3 regions of the Pantoea sp. B9002 genome follow, and region 3 is predicted to be linked to each of the others. Evidence: predicted binding sites of a transcription regulator. Region 3 holds the regulator's gene; each other region holds the start of a gene.
The links. The regulator PurR, encoded in region 3, represses purine synthesis genes. The targets are predictions, from matches to a motif close to CANGCAAACGTTTGCNTG.

Region 1: purM (phosphoribosylformylglycinamidine cyclo-ligase) is a predicted target of PurR. The motif match lies at 3,004-3,021, and genes of this name have one in related genera.
Region 2: rbsD (D-ribose pyranase) is a predicted target of PurR. The motif match lies at 1,337-1,354, and genes of this name have one in related genera.

The regions. Positions count from the first base shown of each region.
Region 1 is NZ_JACAPA010000010.1:110,955-117,657, forward strand. Features, by position in the region: gene pstA (phosphate ABC transporter permease PstA) at 1-378, shown strand, start outside; gene pstB (phosphate ABC transporter ATP-binding protein PstB) at 390-1,157, shown strand; gene purN (phosphoribosylglycinamide formyltransferase) at 1,266-1,904, opposite strand; gene purM (phosphoribosylformylglycinamidine cyclo-ligase) at 1,901-2,941, opposite strand; gene upp (uracil phosphoribosyltransferase) at 3,172-3,798, shown strand; gene uraA (uracil permease) at 3,988-5,271, shown strand; gene hda (DnaA inactivator Hda) at 5,365-6,066, shown strand; gene arsC (arsenate reductase (glutaredoxin)) at 6,063-6,410, opposite strand; gene HX773_RS07685 (M48 family metallopeptidase) at 6,622-6,703, opposite strand, start outside.
Region 2 is NZ_JACAPA010000052.1:2,069-8,771, reverse strand. Features, by position in the region: gene qseB (quorum sensing response regulator transcription factor QseB) at 1-619, opposite strand, end outside; gene HX773_RS21900 (YgiW/YdeI family stress tolerance OB fold protein) at 800-1,195, shown strand; gene rbsD (D-ribose pyranase) at 1,368-1,787, shown strand; gene rbsA (ribose ABC transporter ATP-binding protein RbsA) at 1,795-3,303, shown strand; gene rbsC (ribose ABC transporter permease) at 3,300-4,271, shown strand; gene rbsB (ribose ABC transporter substrate-binding protein RbsB) at 4,298-5,173, shown strand; gene rbsK (ribokinase) at 5,238-6,167, shown strand; gene rbsR (ribose operon transcriptional repressor RbsR) at 6,181-6,703, shown strand, end outside.
Region 3 is NZ_JACAPA010000017.1:16,450-23,152, reverse strand. Features, by position in the region: gene HX773_RS11115 (riboflavin synthase subunit alpha) at 1-108, shown strand, start outside; gene cfa (cyclopropane fatty acyl phospholipid synthase) at 160-1,308, opposite strand; gene punC (purine nucleoside transporter PunC) at 1,611-2,813, opposite strand; gene punR (DNA-binding transcriptional activator PunR) at 2,924-3,835, shown strand; gene purR (HTH-type transcriptional repressor PurR) at 3,832-4,857, opposite strand; gene HX773_RS11090 (YnhF family membrane protein) at 5,132-5,221, shown strand; gene HX773_RS11085 (C40 family peptidase) at 5,278-6,069, opposite strand; gene HX773_RS11080 (Grx4 family monothiol glutaredoxin) at 6,434-6,703, shown strand, end outside.

The sequences.
Region 1 (6,703 bases), on a different contig from region 3:
GCGCTGGGCGCAACTCAGGCGGAAACGCTGTGGCGCGTAGTGCTGCCGCTGGCGGTTCCGGCCATGCTCACCGGCTTGATTCTGGCGGTGGCGCGTGCGGCTGGAGAAACCGCGCCGCTGATGCTGGTGGGCGTGGTGAAGATGGTGCCTGAGCTGCCGGTTGATGCGGTGTTCCCCTATCTGCACCTCGATCGTAAATTCATGCACCTCGGTTTTCAGATCTACGATTTGGCGTTCCAGAGCCCCAACATCGATGCTGATCGACCGCTGGTTTACGCCACCGCTTTGCTGCTGGTGGTGATCATCCTGTCGCTCAATCTGCTGGCAATGGCGCTGCGCCATCGGCTACGTGAGCGTTACCGGATTATGACGCACTAAAAAGGTTTCTGATGACGCCCGATTACGACATTGCCCTCCGCGTTAATCAGCTGTCGCTGTGGTATGGCGAACGCCAGGCGCTGAATAACATTGATCTGCTTATCCCGAAAAACCGCATCACGGCGTTGATTGGTCCTTCCGGCTGCGGAAAATCGACGCTGCTGCGCTGCTTCAATCGCATGAATGATGTGATCGATCGCTGCCGCATCGAGGGCGAGATTCTGCTGGATGATTACGCGGTGATGCAGGCGAATCAGGATCTTCCCGCGCTGCGACGCCGCATTGGCATGGTATTCCAGCGGCCAAATCCGTTTCCTAAATCGATTTACGAAAACGTTGTTTACGGCCTGCGCTTGCAGGGCGTGCGCGACCGTCGCGTGTTGAATGAAGCCTGTGAGCGTGCGCTGCGTGCGGCGGCCTTGTGGGCCGAAGTGAAAGATCAGCTGGGGCAGAACGCCTTAACGCTCTCTAACGGCCAGCAGCAACGTTTGGTGATTGCGCGTGCCATTGCCATTGAGCCGGAAGTATTGTTGCTGGATGAGCCCACCTCGGCACTTGATCCGATCTCAACGCTGGTGATCGAGGAGTTGATGACCACGCTGAAGCAGCATTTCACGCTGGTATTGGTGACGCACAATATGCAGCAGGCGGCACGCGTGTCAGATTACACCGCGTTTATGCATAACGGACAATTAGTGGAGTTTGACGAAACCGATCGCATCTTCACGTCGCCAAAAGCGCGACGCACCGAAGATTACATTACGGGAAGATTTGGTTAAAAAGTCTGCGATTCGTAGCGGCGCAATTTATTGCGCAATGCCCGGATGGGCAAGATGGTGCCATCGATATGCGCGATAAATCGCGCCGCTACGGAATGTGCATATCATTCAGTCGTGCGCGTAGCCTTTGGGCGGCAATGGTTTATCATCCAGCCACGCTTTACCTTCACGCATCTGCAAACGCCCATCAACAAACCAGCTGATCACCAGCGGATAGATCGCGTGTTCCTGATGCTGCACGCGCGCGCTGATTTCGTCTTCGCTGTCGCCAGCAAACACCGGCACGCGCGCCTGCAAAATAATCGGTCCGCCATCCAGTTCGTCAGTGACAAAGTGCACTGAAGTGCCATGCTCTTCGTCGCCGTTTTCCAGCGCCTGACGATGCGTGTGCAAGCCCGGATATTTCGGCAATAACGACGGATGAATATTCACCAGACGATCGTGATAGTGCGCGACAAAAGCGCTGCTGAGGATGCGCATATAACCGGCCAGCACCACCAGATCCGGCGCGTAAGCATCAATCTCCTGCATTAGCTGGCGATCAAAGGCTTCCCGGTCGGCAAAATCACTGGCGGCTAACGCATGCGGCGGGACGTTGGCTTCTCGCGCGCGCGTCAAACCATACGCGCTGGCTTTATTACTGAAAACGGCAGCGACGCTGCCGTTGATACGCCCGCTTGCGCAGGCGTCGAGGATGGACTGAAGATTGCTTCCGTTGCCGGAGATCAGTACAACCAGTTTTTTCATGGATTGATAACCACACGCTCTTCGGAATCAGACGCTTTAATCACACCGATTTTCCACGCTTTTTCGCCCGCGTCGGTCATCAGCTGTACCGCTTTATCGGCTTCTGCCGGGCTCAGCGCAATCACCATGCCCACGCCGCAGTTAAAGGTGCGGTACATTTCGTGACGGCTGACGTTGCCCGCCTGCTGCAACCAGCTGAACACAGACGGCCACTGCCAGCTGCTCTCTTCCAGCACCGCCTGGGTGTTGTCTGGCAGCACGCGCGGGATGTTTTCCCAGAAGCCACCGCCGGTCAGATGCGAAATAGCATGCACATCAACCTGTTCGATCAGGCTAAGGATGTTTTTCACATAGATGCGGGTTGGCGCCAGCAGGTGATCGGCCAGTGATTTGCCATCCAGCTGTTTGGTGGCCGGATCGGTCTGGCTGACTTCAAGAATCTTGCGCACCAGTGAATAACCGTTCGAGTGTGGGCCGCTGGAGCCCAGCGCGATCAGCACGTCGCCGTCCTGCACTTTCGAACCGTCAATGATTTCTGATTTTTCCACCACGCCGACGCAGAAACCCGCCACGTCGTAATCTTCGCCGTGGTACATGCCTGGCATTTCAGCGGTCTCACCGCCGACCAGCGCACAACCCGACTGCAAGCAACCTTCGGCGATGCCGGTGATTACCGATGAAGCGGTATCCACATCCAGCTTGCCGGTCGCGTAATAATCGAGGAAGAACAGTGGCTCAGCACCCTGAACAATCAGGTCGTTAACACACATCGCGACCAGATCGATGCCGATGCTGTCGTGGCGTTTGAGATCCATCGCCAGACGCAGCTTGGTGCCGACGCCATCGGTTCCGGAGACCAGCACAGGCTCGCGGTACTTCTGCGGCAGCGCACAGAGCGCGCCGAATCCGCCCAATCCACCCATGACTTCCGGGCGGCGGGTTTTTTTCACTACGCCTTTAATACGGTCAACCAGATCGTTACCAGCATCGATATCAACACCGGCGTCTTTGTAGCTGAGAGAGGTTTTGTCGGTCACTGCGGAATCCCCACGCGAGTTGCGGTTGGTGGCAAAAATTAAGCGCGGCAATTCTAACAGCGCAGGCAAACGTTTGCGAGTCCCATCTCATGCTGCCTTTGCATCGCCTCAGATTTTCGCCAATCCTTAGAGTAAGCAGGCTATTGACCGATGACATGTGGCGCAGCGGCGAAAAGGCGGTATAATCCGGCGATTTTTTTTTAGCTCAACTCAATTCCGGGAGAACAATCATGAAGATCGTGGAAGTCAAACACCCGCTGGTCAAACATAAACTGGGCCTGATGCGTGAGCATGATATCAGCACCAAGCGTTTCCGCGAGCTGGCCTCGGAAGTGGGCAGCTTGCTGACCTATGAAGCCACCGCCGATCTGGAAACCGAGCGCGTCACCATCGAAGGCTGGAATGGTCCGGTTGAAATCGATCAGATCAAAGGTAAAAAAATCACTGTGGTTCCGATTCTGCGTGCTGGCCTCGGCATGATGGAAGGCGTGCTCGAGCACGTTCCAAGCGCGCGTATCAGCGTGGTTGGCGTGTATCGTGATGAAGAGACGCTGGAGCCGGTTCCTTATTTCCAGAAGCTGGTTTCGAACATTGAAGAGCGCCTGGCGCTGGTGGTCGACCCAATGCTGGCAACCGGCGGTTCGATGATCGCCACCATCGATCTGCTGAAGAAAGCCGGTTGTACCAGCATTAAAGTGCTGGTCCTGGTGGCCGCACCTGAAGGTATTGCCGCGCTGGAGAAAGCGCATCCTGATGTGGAGCTTTACACTGCATCTATCGATCAGGGATTGAACGAGAAGGGCTACATCATTCCAGGCTTGGGAGATGCAGGCGACAAGATTTTCGGAACCAAATAAAGAAACCAGCCGGCCAGAGAGTCGGCTTTTTTTTGGCAAAAACACAACATTGTCATCCTCGAGTTATTCGAGCCAGGGCAAGGCGGCAAACGAGTTCATCCCGATGAGCTTACTTAAGTAAGTGATTCGGGTGAACGAGAGAAGCCAACGCAGCCATGGCTCGAAGAACGAAGAGGATAGGGGATAATAATGACTCGTCGTGCGATTGGTGTGAGCGAACGCCCACCGCTGTTACAAACCATTCCACTCAGCTTGCAGCATCTGTTCGCCATGTTCGGCGCAACCGTGCTGGTGCCGATTCTGTTCCACATCAACCCGGCCACGGTGTTGCTGTTTAACGGCGTCGGAACGCTGCTCTATCTGTTTATCTGTAAAGGCAAAATCCCGGCTTATCTCGGTTCGAGCTTTGCCTTTATTTCGCCGGTATTGCTGCTGTTGCCGCTGGGTTACGAAGTGGCACTGGGCGGTTTTATTCTCTGCGGTTTGCTGTTCTGCATTGTGGCGCTGATCGTCAAAAAAGCCGGTACCGGCTGGCTGGACGTGATGTTCCCACCGGCAGCGATGGGCGCGATTGTTGCGGTTATCGGTCTGGAACTGGCGGGCGTGGCGGCGAATATGGCCGGTTTGCTGCCTGCTGACGGCACATCGCCAGACAGCAAAACCGTGATCATCTCGATGGTGACGCTGGCGGTCACGGTGTTTGGTTCGGTGCTGTTCCGTGGTTTCCTCGCCATCATCCCGATTTTAGTCGGCGTGTTGGTTGGCTATGCGCTCTCTTACGCGATGGGCATTGTGGACTGGACCGCGGTGGAAAATGCGCCGTGGTTTGCGCTGCCAACCTTCTACACGCCGCGTTTTGAGTGGGTGGCGATGCTGACCATTCTGCCAGCCGCGCTGGTGGTGATTGCCGAGCACGTGGGCCACTTAGTGGTCACCGCGAATATCGTGAAGAAAGATCTGATCCGCGATCCGGGCCTGCACCGCTCAATGTTCGCCAACGGTTTATCCACCATGATCTCCGGTTTCTTCGGCTCCACGCCGAACACCACTTACGGCGAGAACATCGGCGTAATGGCGATCACCCGCGTTTACAGCACCTGGGTAATTGGCGGCGCGGCGATTTTTGCCATTCTGCTCTCGTGCGTTGGCAAGCTGGCGGCGGCGATTCAGGCGGTTCCCGTGCCGGTGATGGGCGGCGTATCGCTGCTGTTGTACGGCGTGATTGGCGCCTCCGGTATTCGTGTGCTGATCGAATCTAAAGTGGATTACAACAAGGCGCAGAACCTGATCCTGACCTCGGTGATCCTGATCATCGGCGTGAGCGGTGCCAAAGTGCATATCGGCGCGGCCGAGTTGAAAGGCATGGCGCTGGCGACCATTGTAGGCGTCGGCCTGGCGCTGATCTTCCGTTTAATCAGCGTATTGCGCCCGGAAGAAGTGGTGCTGGACGCTGAAGAGAAACGCGAAAGTTAAGGCTGCAAGCCGGGCAGGGAAGCCCGGTTCATCTCCGGCAAAGATCGTGATAAACTTGCGCGGTTTTCTGCCCGCTCATCCGTTGAGGTACTTCTGAACACGCCGGCACAGCTCTCATTGCCACTCTATTTACCCGATGATGAAACCTTCGCCAGTTTCTGGCCGGGGGAAAACGCGTCTCTGCTGGCGGCGCTGCAAGGCGCACTCTCTCAGCAACACGGTAGCTATCTCTATTTCTGGTCGCGCGAAGGCGGTGGCCGCAGCCATCTGCTGCATGCAGCCTGTGCGGAACTCTCGGCGCGCGGCGAAGCGGTGGGCTATGTGCCGCTGGATAAGCGCACCTGGTTTGTGCCGGAAGTACTGGAAGGCATGGAGAATCTGGCGCTGGTGTGCATCGATAATATCGAGTGCATCGCGGGCGATCCGGAGTGGGAAATGGCGATCTTTGATCTCTACAACCGCATTCTGGAAATCGGTAAAACGCGTTTGCTGATTACCGGCGATCGACCGCCGCGTCAGCTGAATCTCGGCTTACCGGATCTGGCTTCACGCCTCGACTGGGGACAGATTTATCGTTTGCAGCCGCTCTCTGATGACGACAAATTACAGGCGATGCAGTTGCGTGCAGGATTGCGTGGTTTTGAGTTGCCGGAAGATGTCGGGCGCTTCCTGCTGAAACGCCTCGACCGTGAGATGCGCACGCTGTTTGATACGCTGGATCGTCTTGATCGCGCCTCTATCAGCGCGCAGCGCAAACTCACCATTCCTTTTGTTAAAGAAGCGCTGGAGCTTTAAATAATCTCCAGCACTGCTTCTGGCGGACGACCCATACGCGCCTGTTCGCCATTGATCACAATCGGGCGTTCGATCAGTTTCGGATGATCCACCATCGCCTGCAGCAGATGATCCTCGCTTAACTCGCTGTTTGCCAAAGCCAACTCTTTATACAGATCCTCTTTGCGACGCATCAGTTCGCGCGCGCAGTGCATGCCGAGCAGTTGCAGCAAGCGTTTTAGCGTTGGCACGTCGGGCGGCGTTTCAAGATAGAGCACCACTTCGGGCTCGATACCGTTCTCCTGCAACAGCGCCAGCGTTTCGCGGCTTTTGCTGCAGCGCGGGTTGTGATAAATGCTGACCATAGTTTGGGCATTCCTTTGAATGTTGAAACCGGCGGTCGCCATGAATGGCGTAATGCCGATCAGTTAAGCGCCGTATCAAATCACCGCACCTTCCGTAGCGGCGCGATTTATCGCGCAATGAATTGCGCCGCTACAATATGTGCTCTCGGTAATTAAGGATTTTCATGTCTTAACTGACGAGCATTACGCCATAAATGGCGACCCTACAAATCTAGCCTTTCTGATAAACCTTAAAACGCTTCTGCAGTTCACGGAACTGGTCGATACGTGCGTCATAGCGCGCCTGCTTCAGG
Region 2 (6,703 bases), on a different contig from region 3:
GAATAAACTGGCTGCCGAGTTTCTTGCGCAGATGATGAATGTGCACTTCCACCGCATTGCTGGAGACATCTTCATCCCAGCTGTAGAGCTTTTCTTCCAGCTGACTGCGCGTCAGCACGCGGCCAGGATTACGCAGAAACAGTTCCAGCAGCGCCAGTTCGCGGCTCTTCAGGCTGACGGCTTCGCCATCGCACAGCACGCTGTGGCTGCCGGGTGCCATTACCACTTTGCCGTGTTTAAGTTCCGGCTGCAGTTGCCCATGACGGCGACGGATCAACGCCTGCAAGCGTGCCGCCACTTCTGTTAATGCAAACGGCTTGCACAGGTAATCGTCGGCGCCGAGTTGCAATCCCTGTACGCGCTGATCGAGCGCATCGCGCGCGGTGAGAATCAGCACCGGCACATCGTGTCCTTGCTGGCGCCACTGACGCAGGATATCCAGACCATCGCGTTCTGGCAGCGACAGATCCAGCACCACCGCGTCCCAGGGCGCGGCCGTCAACGCCTGAAATCCGGCTTCGCCGGAGACAAACCAATCCACGCTGAAACCAAGTTTGGTCAACCCGACTTTCAAACCGTCGCCAATCAGCGTGTCATCTTCAATCAGTAAAATGCGCATCAACTCTCCTTCTGTTAAGCGGAGTTATACGAAGCACAATCGCTCTTGTACAGCGAAAATCCCGGCAAATAGGCTATTTTTCATGAATGTTAGCCAAACGGATTCTCTTAAGATCCTGTTAAGAACCTTATGGTGAAATAGCTTCCGTAAACCGACACATTCATGGAAAAGAGGTGAATTATGAAAAAGTCTGCAGCTCTGTTAGCGATTGTCGCCCTGGCCGCCACGCCGGTTCTTGCCGCTCAGCAAGGTGGTTTTGTTGATCCGAATGCGCCATCCGCGCAGGTGAAGTCCGGTGGGTTCAAAGCCGATAACACCAGCGTTGTCACGGTGAAACAGGCCGAAGAGATGAAAGACGACAGCTGGATTACCGTGCGCGGTACGCTTGAGAAGCAAATCGGTGATGAGGATTATCAATTCCGTGATGCAACCGGCACCATGAAGGTCGAAATCGATCACAAACGCTGGAACGGTTTGACCATCACGCCGAAGGATCAGGTAGAACTGACCGGCGAACTGGATAAGGATTTCAACTCCATCGAACTGGACGTGAAACAGGTACGTAAACTGCCATAATCCCATCTTCGGGGCCGCAGCAGCGGCTCCAAAATCCCACCAAACTCAAATTCTCTCTGGCACAAGCGAAACGTTTCGATGGCGATCACATTTCCGTGATGCCGCCATTGAGTTGCCGTGCGCATTTTATACACTCCCGATCAGCGAAACGTTTCGCTGTGGAGTGGAATAAATGAAAAAAGGTCGCTTGTTAAACGCTGAAGTCTCTCATGTGATTGCTCGCCTGGGGCACACCGATACGCTGACGATTGCAGATGCAGGCTTGCCGATTCCGGCTAGTCCACAGCGCATCGATCTGGCGTTAACGCCGGGTACGCCCGAATTTCTACAGGTGGTTGAGGTTGTCACGCAGGAGATGCAGGTCGAAAGCGCCCTGATGGCGGACGAGATTAAGCAGCACAATCCGCAACTCCACAGCGCACTGCTCGCCGTGCTCGAAGCCTTGCAACAGCACCAGGGGAATGTCATCACCATACGTTACACCAGCCATGAACAATTCAAACAACAAACGCAGCGTAGTCAGGCGGTCATTCGCAGCGGAGAGTGTTCTCCGTATGCGAATGTCATTCTGAGCGCCGGCGTGACCTTCTGAGGCCGCTATGCAACCGTTATTGCAACTCAAAGGGATTGAAAAGTCGTTTCCTGGCGTCAAGGCGCTGAATGGCGCATCGCTCGCCGTTTATCCGGGACGAGTTATGGCGCTGGTGGGTGAAAACGGCGCGGGCAAATCCACCATGATGAAAGTGCTGACCGGCATTTACAGCATGGATGCCGGTTCCCTGCAGTGGCTCGGTAAGGATGTGGCGTTCTCTGGCCCGAAAGCGTCGCAGGAAGCCGGCATTGGCATTATCCATCAGGAACTGAACCTGATTCCGCAACTGACCGTCGCCGAGAATATCTTCCTTGGCCGCGAATTTGTTAACCGCTTTGGCCGCATCGAATGGAAAAAGATGTATGCCGAGGCGGATGCGCTATTAAAGCGCCTCAATCTGCGTTTCAACAGCCACAAGCTGGTGGGCGATTTATCGATTGGCGATCAGCAGATGGTCGAGATCGCCAAAGTGCTCAGCTTCGAGTCGAAAGTCATCATTATGGATGAACCGACCGATGCGCTGACCGATACCGAAACGCTGTCGCTGTTCCGCGTCATCAATGAACTGAAAGCGCAGGGCTGCGGCATCGTCTATATCTCGCACCGCATGAAAGAGATCTTCGAGATTTGCGATGACGTCACCGTGTTCCGCGATGGGCAGTTTATTGCCGAACGCGCGGTGTGCGATCTCAGCGAAGAGAGCCTGATCGAGATGATGGTCGGCCGCAAATTGGAAGATCAATATCCGCGTATCGATCAACAGCCGGGTGAGATCCGCTTAAAAGTCGAAAACCTCAGCGGTCCGGGCGTTGATAACGTCAGCTTTACGCTGCGCAAAGGGGAAATCCTTGGCGTGTCGGGCCTGATGGGCGCGGGACGTACTGAACTGATGAAAGTGCTGTACGGCGCAATGCCGCGCAGCAAAGGCAGAGTGACGCTGAACGGCCGCGAGATCGTGACGCGCTCTCCGCAGGATGGTCTCGCCAACGGCATCGTGTATATCTCGGAAGACCGCAAGCGCGATGGCCTGGTGCTCGGCATGTCGGTGAAAGAGAACATGTCGCTGACCGCGCTGCGCTATTTCAGCACCGGCGCGGGCAACCTGCGACACAGTGATGAGCAGCTGGCGGTGGGCGATTTTATCCGCCTGTTCAACGTTAAAACCCCGTCAATGGAGCAGCCGATTGGTCTGCTGTCTGGCGGTAATCAGCAAAAAGTGGCGATCGCGCGCGGTTTGATGACGCGTCCGGATGTGCTGATCCTCGATGAACCGACGCGCGGCGTCGATGTTGGGGCGAAAAAAGAGATTTATCAGTTAATTAACCAGTTTAAAGCCGAAGGGCTGAGCATCATTTTGGTGTCGTCAGAAATGCCGGAAGTGTTGGGCATGAGCGACCGCATCGTGGTGATGCATGAAGGCCATCTGAGTGGCGAATTTTCCCGTGAGCAAGCTACCCAGGAATCCCTGATGGCGGCGGCAGTCGGTAAGCAACACAGCGAGGAGTTAGTTGTATGAGCACCCAAACCTTACCCGCCAGCCGTCGTTGGTTCAGCAAAACCTGGCTGCTTGAGCAGAAATCCCTGATCGCGCTGATCGTGCTGATCGCCGTGGTCGCCAGCCAGAGCCCGAACTTCTTCACGCTGCCTAACATGTTCAACATTCTGCAGCAGACATCAGTCAACGCCATCATGGCGGTGGGTATGACGCTGGTGATTCTGACCTCGGGCATTGATTTATCGGTGGGATCGCTGTTGGCGCTAACCGGCGCAGTCGCGGCGTCTATCGTCGGATTAGAAGTGAATGCACTGGTGGCCGTTGCGGCTTCGCTGGCGCTGGGTGCCGCAATTGGCGGTATCACCGGCGTGATTGTGGCGCGCGGCAAGGTACAGGCATTTATCGCCACGCTGGTAATGATGTTGCTGCTGCGCGGCGTCACCATGGTTTACACCAACGGCAGCCCAATCAACACCGGCTTTAATGACAACGCCGATCTGTTTGGCTGGTTCGGCATCGGTCGTCCGCTGGGTATCCCAACGCCGGTCTGGTTGATGGTGATCGTGTTCGCGCTGGCGTGGTACATGCTGCATCACACCCGCCTTGGTCGTTACATCTATGCACTGGGCGGCAACGAAGCGGCCACGCGTTTATCTGGCATCAACGTTAGTCGCGTCAAAATCATCGTCTATTCGCTGTGCGGTTTGTTGGCAGCGTTAGCAGGCACCATTGAAGTGGCGCGCCTCTCTTCCGCACAACCTACGGCGGGAACCGGTTATGAACTGGATGCGATTGCTGCGGTGGTGCTGGGCGGTACCAGCCTGGCGGGCGGTAAAGGTCGCATCATGGGCACGCTGATTGGTGCGCTGATTCTCGGTTTCCTCAACAACGGTTTGAATCTGATGGGTGTCTCTTCCTATTACCAGATGATTGTTAAAGCCGTTGTCATTCTGCTGGCGGTGCTGGTGGATAACAAAAGCAGTAAATAACTCTGACCTTCACACAGGATTTAAAAATGAAAAAGTTAACTGCATTGGCCGTCATTCTTGGCGCCACCCTCAGTGCTGGCGCGATGGCAAAGGACACCATTGCTCTGGTGGTTTCAACCCTGAATAATCCGTTCTTTGTCTCTCTGAAAGATGGCGCACAGAAAGAAGCTGACCAACTGGGTTATAACCTCGTGGTGCTGGATTCGCAGAACAACCCAGCGAAAGAGTTGGCCAACGTGCAGGATCTGACAGTACGCGGCACCAAGCTGCTGCTGATCAACCCAACCGATTCTGATGCGGTGGGCAATGCCGTGAAGATGGCGAACCAGGCCAATATTCCGGTGATTACGCTGGACCGCGTGGCAGCACAAGGCACCGTGGTGAGCCACGTCGCTTCTGACAACCGCTTCGGTGGCAAAATGGCCGGTGACTTCATTGCCAAAAAACTCGGCGATGGCGCGAAGATCATTGAACTGCAAGGCATTGCCGGTACGTCTGCGGCGCGCGAGCGTGGCGAAGGTTTCAAACAAGCGGCTGATGCGCACAAATTCAACATCCTGGCGAGCCAGCCTGCTGACTTTGACCGTACTAAAGGTCTGAACGTGATGCAGAACCTGCTGCAGGGACATCCGGATGTGCAGGCGGTATTTGCTCAGAACGACGAAATGGCGCTGGGCGCGCTGCGTGCGCTGCAAACCGCCGGTAAAACCGACGTGCTGGTGGTGGGCTTTGACGGCACCGCTGACGGTGTGAAAGCGGTAGAATCGGGTAAACTGACCGCCACTGTGGCGCAGATGCCAGACAAGATTGGTGTGATTGGCGTGCAGACTGCCGATAAAGTATTGAAAGGCGAGAAGGTGCAGGCGGTTAATCCTGTTGACCTGAAGTTAGTGACCAAATAATAAGTAAAGAAAAGCAGGGCAACGCGCCACCTTCCCGGTGGCGCAACTTTCTGGATGAATCCCAATGACCACAAGCGCAAAACTGGCCGTTCTCGGCAGCATTAATGCCGATCACATTCTCAACCTCGCCCATTTTCCGCGTCCGGGCGAAACGGTGATCGGGAAACAGTATCAAATTGCCTTTGGCGGCAAAGGGGCCAATCAGGCGGTGGCTGCGGGCCGTGCCGGTGCAGACATTGCTTTTATTGCCTGCGTAGGCGCTGATGATATTGGCGAGCGCATTCGTCAGCAGTTGCAGCAAGACCGCATTAATACCGCACCCGTTGAAACCGTCGCTGATGAAGCGACCGGCGTGGCAATGATCTTCGTGAATGGCGAAGGCGAAAATAATATCGGCATCTATTCCGGTGCCAATGCCGCGCTGACGCCAGCTCGCGTTGCGCAGCATCAGCAGGTGATTGCCGATGCCGATGCGTTGCTGATGCAGTTGGAATCTCCGCTGGAAAGCGTTCTGGCCGCCGCGAAGATTGCGCGTGCGCAGCAGACGCAAGTGATCCTCAATCCCGCACCGGCCACTGCGCTCTCTGATGAGCTGCTCGCGCTTATCGACATCATCACGCCAAATGAAACCGAAGCTGAAATTCTCACCGGCATTGCGGTGAAGAGCGATGAAGATGCCGCGCGTGCTGCTGCGGCATTGCATGCGAAAGGTATTGCTACCGTGTTGATCACGCTAGGCCGTCGCGGTGTGTGGCTGAGTGAGCAAGGCAACGGCGTGCGCATTCCGGGCTTCAGCGTGCAGGCCATTGATACTATCGCGGCGGGCGATACCTTCAACGGGGCATTTATTACCGCACGTCTGGAAGGTGTGGCGATGCACGACGCCGTACGTTTCGCCCATGCCGCCGCCGCGATTGCGGTGACGCGTCCGGGCGCACAGCCCTCAGTGCCGTGGCGCACTGAGATTGACGCCTTCCTGCAACAACAGGACTAAGCGCTTGGCTACCATGAAAGATGTCGCCCGCCTGGCGGGCGTCTCTACCTCCACCGTTTCACACGTCATCAATAACAATCGCTTTGTCAGCGAGCTGGTGCGTGAAAAGGTGGATCAGGCGATTCGTGAGCTGAACTATGCGCCGTCCGCGCTGGCGCGCAGCCTGAAGATCAAACAGACCCGCACCATCGGCATGCTGCTGACCGCCAGCAGTAACCCGTTCTATTCCGAAGTGGTGCGTGGCGTAGAAAACAGCTGCTACGAACGCGGCTACAGCCTGATTCTGTGTAATACCGAAGGCGATGAAGAGCGCATGAATCGCAGCCTTGAAACGCTGATGCAAAAGCGCGTCGATGGTTTACTGATGATGTGCACCGAAACCCATCTGCCGTCGGCGGAGATCCTCAATCGTTATCCGTCGGTACCGATGGTAATGATGGACTGGGCGCCATTTGAAGGGCGCGGCGACATTATTCAGGATAACGCGCTGCTCGGCGGCGAGCTGGCAACCCAGCATCTGATCGATCGCGGCTACA
Region 3 (6,703 bases):
GTCAATATTGAGATTGATCCTCATACGCAGGCCATTGTGGAAACCGTTGAACGCGTATTAGCGCAGCGTGAAGCCGCCGCACTGGCGCAGATTGCTAGCGCTGAATAATGGCGTTAAAAAAGGCGCCCTGCGGCGCCTTGATTCATTTCCAAAAGCTCATTAACGCGCTACGCGTAATCCGCCATCCTTGCCGCGACTGAATACCACCTGCCACAGCTGAATATCACGGGCACGAAACGCACCGGCGCAGGCGTTGAGATAATAGTCGAACATGCGTTTAAAACGTTCGCCATATTTCTCAGCCAGCTGCGGCCACGCCGCCTGAAAACGCTCATACCAGGCCATTAACGTCGTATCGTAATCTGCGCCAAAGTTATGCCAATCTTCCATGACGAAATGTGGCTCACTGGCATCAGCTATTTGACGTACCGACGGCAGACAACCGTTCGGGAAGATATATTTATCAATCCACGGATCGACATTCATATCTGTTGTAAGGGCACCAATGGTGTGCAGTAAAAATATGCCGTCTGGTTTGAGGTTGCGGTCTGCAACATCAAAATAAGTGGCATAGTTTTTCGGCCCGACATGTTCAAACATACCGACAGAAACAATGCGATCATATTGATTATTCAGGTCGCGATAGTCCTGCAGTAATATAGTGACATCCAGTCCTTCACAGCGTTGTTGTGCCAGTTTTTGTTGCTCAGCAGAAATAGTGACGCCATGCACCGTGACGCCATAATGGCGCGCGGCATATTCCGCCAGTCCGCCCCAGCCACAACCGATATCCAACAGCGTCATGCCTGGTTCAAGTTGTAACTTGCGGCAAATCATATCCAGTTTGGCCTGCTGCGCGTTTTCCAACGTATCAGCATCTTTCCAGTAGCCGCAGGAATATTGCATATAAGGGTCAAGCATCAGTGAGAATAGATCATTACCCAGATCGTAATGCTCTTTACCCACAATCCAGGCGCGTTTTTTGGATTGCAAATTAGTAAGACGCGCGGCGGCGATGCGCAACGTATCTTTAAAATGCCGCGGTAATTGTTTATCCAGATGGTGTTTTAAAACGCGATGGAAGAACATATCGAGCTGTTCGCACTCCCACCAACCATCCATGTAACTTTCACCTAATCCAAGCGATCCTTCCTCGAGAACGCGTTTAAAAAAATCTGGATGCTTTACCTGAATATCCCAGGGACGAGTGCCATTAACTGCAATATCAGCACGCTCTAGCAGTTCATTGACGATCCGAAACCAGTGGTTTTCTTCAAGGCTCACTTCTTCTATAACAGATGAACTCATAGCTTCTCCATCACCTTCCGATCTGAACCTGAGAAAAAGAATAGCCAATTTCCCAAGACCTGTGAGAGAACTCACGGAAAATCCGTGCGCCAGAAATCCGACGTTTTACAGAGGCATGAATTTGAATAGAAAAGTTGGACGCAACACTGGAGTATCGTGCAGACGCCATCCCGCGACAGAGTCGCCAAAGGTATTACATTTATATTATTGATTTAATACAGAATTACTGACCCACAGAGTATATGCTCACGTGGGTCAATATTCAACGGGTTATCGTTAGTTTGCTAACGAAAAGCGTTGAGTTATAGATTATCTTCGCAGGGACGGGAAGTGTGGGCAATATCACTTTGTGCGTTTGCCGATCGCTGGCAGACAAAGCCCGCCCACGCCAGTACCACGGTGGCTACCATCACTAACGTGGTGTTGAACAGCGCCTGCTCAAGGCCGGCGGAGACCAGCAGGCTGGCGACAAAGCACAATCCCAACTGGAATAAGTTCTGTAATCCTGCCGCTTTACCGGTGGCGTGCGGGAAGGGCGCTAATGCGCTGGCAACCACAATCGGATAGATCGCGCCATTGGCCAGCGCCATGCCGCAAAAGGGCATCAGCAGCACAAACAGCGGCGCTGAAGGCATCAGAGCGATGACAAACAGACTCAAAATACTCAGGCTATACAGCACCAGCAACCACGGCAGCAGTTGCGCGCCCTGATAACGATTTAACAACGTGCGACAGCCAAAACCGCCAATCAGAAACGCAATGGTCTGCGGAATATAACTCAGGCCAATGTCGCCCGGCGTCAGGCCAGCAGCGGAGAGAATGAAAGGTGAGCCCGTCAGCCAGGCGAAAAAGCTCGCCGAACATGCCGAATAGATCAAGACGTTACCGCTGTAAACGCGGGTGCCTAGCAAGGTGAACCAGCCGGGCTGTTTGCCTGTGGCAACTTTCTCGCGCTTAGGCGAGGTTAACTGCAGCGTACCGATCAGCAACACCACGGCAACCAGCGTCAGCGTGATGAAGATGCTGCGCCAGTGGAAGTGGCCGATCAGCCAGGCACCGAGCAGCGGTGCCAGCGCCGGCGACAGCGCAACCAGCGGCATAATCGTCGCAAACACTTTATTGGCTTTGGCTTTTGGATAGTGATCCACCACCAGCGCCTGCCAGCTCACGGCAGCGGCACAAACGCCAATCGCCTGCACAAAACGCAGCGCCAGCATCAGGCGGACATCGGTCACCCACAGCATCCCCAGACAACCGAGGGCGAAGATGGCTAAGCCCGCCAGCAAAATCGGCTTACGTCCGTAACGATCCGACAACGGTCCCCAAAAAACCTGGGCGCAGGCAAAACCGCCGAGAAACAGACTCAGGCTGGCGCTGATGGTGCCGGGTGCGGTAGCAAAATCACGCTGCATATCGCCAAAGGCGGGTAAATACATATCCGTGGCAAGAAAGCCGAGCATGCTGAGCACGGCGAGATAAGGCATAAATGCTTTAGACGACAACATGTTGATTCTCTTTTGGGCAGGTTGAACGCCGGGGAGTGTAAAAGGATGCAGCGCGCTTTGTGAAACGCTAATATTTGCATAGTGCTGTTAAATTTTTTGAAGGCAAAATTATGTGGTCAGAATATGCGCTTGAAGTAGTGGATGCGGTGGCGCGCACCGGTAGTTTTAGCGCGGCAGCGCAGGAGCTGCATCGCGTGCCTTCTGCCGTCAGCTATACCGTGCGTCAGCTGGAAACCTGGCTGGCGGTGCCGCTGTTTGAGCGCCAGCATCGGGAAGTGGTGATGACACCGGCGGGCGAGCATTTTGTGCGTGAAGGCCGATCTGTTATCAAAAAAATGCTGGCAACTCGCCGACAGTGTCAGCAACTGGCAAATGGCTGGCGCGGCGAGTTGAGCATCGCGGTTGACTGCATTGTAAAACCGCAGCGCACGCGGCAGTTAGTGAAGGACTTCTATCGCCATTTTCCCGATATGGAGCTGATTATCAGCTACGAAGTGTTCAACGGCGTGTGGGATGCGTTGGCTGATGGTCGGGTGGATGTGGCGATTGGTGCAACCCAGGCAATTCCGGTGGGCGGACGTTTTGCCTTTCAGGACATGGGCGCGCTGAACTGGCGCTGTGTCGTAAGTCCCGATCATCCGCTGGTAAACAGCAAGGAGCTGGATGATGAAACCTTGCGGGCGTGGCCATCGCTGGTGCTGGAAGATACCTCGCGTGCGTTGCCGCGCCGTATGACATGGACGCTGGATAATCAGCGGCGGTTGGTGGTGCCAGAGTGGGAAACCGGGATGGATTGTTTGCTGGCAGGATTGTGCGTCGGAATGGTACCGGGCCATTTGGCGCGTCCGCTGCTGGACAGCCACAAACTGGTTGAACTGGCGCTGCCGCAGGCGTTTCCCGACAGTCCGTGCTGCGTAAGCTGGTCCGAACAGCGCGCGTCACCGGCGCTGGCGTGGTTACTGGCTTATCTCGGGGATGCCGAAACGCTGAACCACGAATGGCTCAGCGAAGTGTCGGCTTAGCGGCGATAGTCGCGGAACGGACCGTACGCCACCGAACGGCGTTCAATCAGCGTTGGCTGGACTTCGATTGTTTGCGGATCTTCGCGCTTGCTGGTAATGCGATCCAGCAGCATTTCCAGCGCTTTTTCACCCAGTTCGGCTTTCGGCTGGTGCACGGTGGTCAGCGCTGGGGTGAAATAGCGCGCGTTGCGCACGTTATCATAGCCAATCACCGAGATATCCTGCGGTACGCGCAAACCCATCTCATCAGCGGCGCAAATCGCGCCCATCGCCATGATATCGCCACCGCAGAACACCGCGGTTGGACGCTGTTTCTGATTTAAAATCTGCTGCATCGCCTGATAGCCCGATTCAGGTTCAAAGTCGCCCTGAACCACCCATTCCGGACGCACCGTAATGCCCGCTTCGTTCATTGCCTGCAGGAAGCCAGCATGACGTCCGCCGCCGGTGTTGCGCTCCATCTGGCCTGGAATGGCACCGATATCGCGATGGCCGCGTTCGATCAGATAACGCCCGGCGAGATAACCGCCCTGAAACGCATTGTCCTGCACGGTATCGGTGAAATCACCGCGTGACGCGCCCCAATCCATCACCACCATGGGGATATTGCGGTTCTCTTCCAGCATCTGCAGCAAATCGTCTGGATATTCCGAACACATCACCAGCAATCCATCGACGCGCTTTTGCGCCATCATCGACAGGTAAGCGCGCTGCTTTTGCAGATCGTTGTGCGCATTGCCGAGAATCAGCGTATAGCCGCGTTCGAAACACCGGTTCTCCACCGCTTCGATAATTTCAGCAAAGTAGGGCGCTTCGCTAGAGGTCGCCAGCAGACCCAAGGTTTTGGTGTGATTGACTTTGAGACTACGCGCCACGGCACTCGGCGAGTAGTGTAATTCTTTGATCGCTTCCCATACGGCGTTACGCGTCTCTTCCGCAACGAAACGCGTTTTGTTGATGACATGCGAAACCGTGGTGGTTGAGACACCCGCGCGTTTTGCGACATCTTTAATTGTTGCCATGAAAATGGTACTCCTGGGCTTATCGCAACTTACTGATAAGTATATTGTTAAACGTTTGCGTCTGCTAATGCTTTTACAGCCCAAAAAAGCGGGCAAAACGGTAGGTTCTAGCAGGCGAAATCACTTCATCACGCTGTAAATACAGCATGCGCAAAATCTGTTGCGCAACGAAAGGCGGCGATTCTAGCAAGCTGGCGCGGATAACACGAGATTTTTGCCCATTGCTGTGCGAAAATCGCCTTAACCCTGATGATTGTGTGACTAAGGAGTTGTGATGAATACCGACCTGAAGCTGGCGCTAATGACCACTGTTGGCGCACTGTTGATGATTATCGCCTTTAGCTTTACCGCGATCATGCATTAACAAAAAAGCCGGAGCTGAGAACAGCATCCGGCTTTTTTATCTTTGTTGCGCAACAACTAGCGAATGGTTTTTGGCGTCATCATACGACGCGCGCCCACATAGTGTTTCTGCCAGTAATCCTCACCCAATGCGCTAATCTGAATATCTTTGCCGGTACGCGGCGACTGAATGAATTTACCATCGCCGAGATACACGCCCACATGGTCGGCGGTGCCGCGATTATTGATGCGGAAGAACACCAGATCGCCTTTCTCCAGCATTTCACGCTTGATCGGTGCCGCATCGCGCAGGTGGTACATCTCATTAGCGGTGCGTGGGAGTTTGAATTTAACCAGATCTTTATAGGCGTACCACACTAAGCCGCTGCAGTCGAAACCGGTGTGTGGCGAAGCGCCGCCCCACTGATAAGGTTTACCGAGCTGACCCATTAATTTGGTCATCGCCGTTTCACGCGCTTTTTGGTAACGCTGGCGGTGCGCTTTACTCATTTTGATGCCGGTCAGTGCTAACGCTTCATCATTGACGGCGATCTCTGGCGTTTTCTTCGCTAACCGTTGATGACCGTATTTCTTAGCAGAGAGTTTCAGCGGGGATTTTTTGCTGGTGGTTTTGTGCAGCGCGGTTTCTGTTTTGGTCTGTTTTTTGAGTTTGAATTTTTGAACAGCAGTCAGGCGCGATTTTTTGGTGGTGGTTTTCACCGGACGTCGTTTGCGGCGCTCGTCTTCACGTGCGCTCTTTTTCTCTGCTTTAAGCGAACTGGCGTTAACGGGCGCATGCGGAGATGCAGCGGCCACATTAAAGAACAGTTGGGCTAAAGCCAGTATGAAAAGCGTAATTAGTAGACGCATAATCCGGTTACAGGTTAAGCAGGCTGAATCAAAGCAGACTGCGGAAAAGTGAGAGAAATCTGATCAAGTGACCAGCGCCGAGGCAATTCTAATCCACTTTTTTTGCAAAAGGTAAGGCCTTTTTCCATTAATATGTTACCAGATTGATTCTGTAGCAAAAATGAGCGATTTCAGCTGGTTAACACAGCGAAACTATTGCTAATTATTAATTTATTAATGCCAATTAATGATATGAAAATGTTATTTGTCATGCGTTAACTTAACAAACATGGCGATTAGCCAGTGCAAACGCAAAATCCCGTTTTCAGTACGGGAGCGAAATCGCTACAATAAACAAACACGAAGTAGAAGATTAAGGAAGGCAATAATGAGTACTGTTGAAAAAATTCAGCGTCAGATCGCAGAAAACCCGATTCTGCTGTACATGAAAGGTTCGCCGAAGCTGCCAAGCTGCGGTTTCTCGGCGCAAGCCGTGCAGGCGCTTTCTGCGTGTGGCGAGCGTTTCGCTTATGTGGACATTCTGCAGAACCCGGACATTCGCGCTGAAATGCCAAAATACGCTAACTGGCCAACCTTCCCGCAGCTGTGGGTCGATGGTGAACTGGTCGGCGGCTGCGACATCATCGTTGAGATG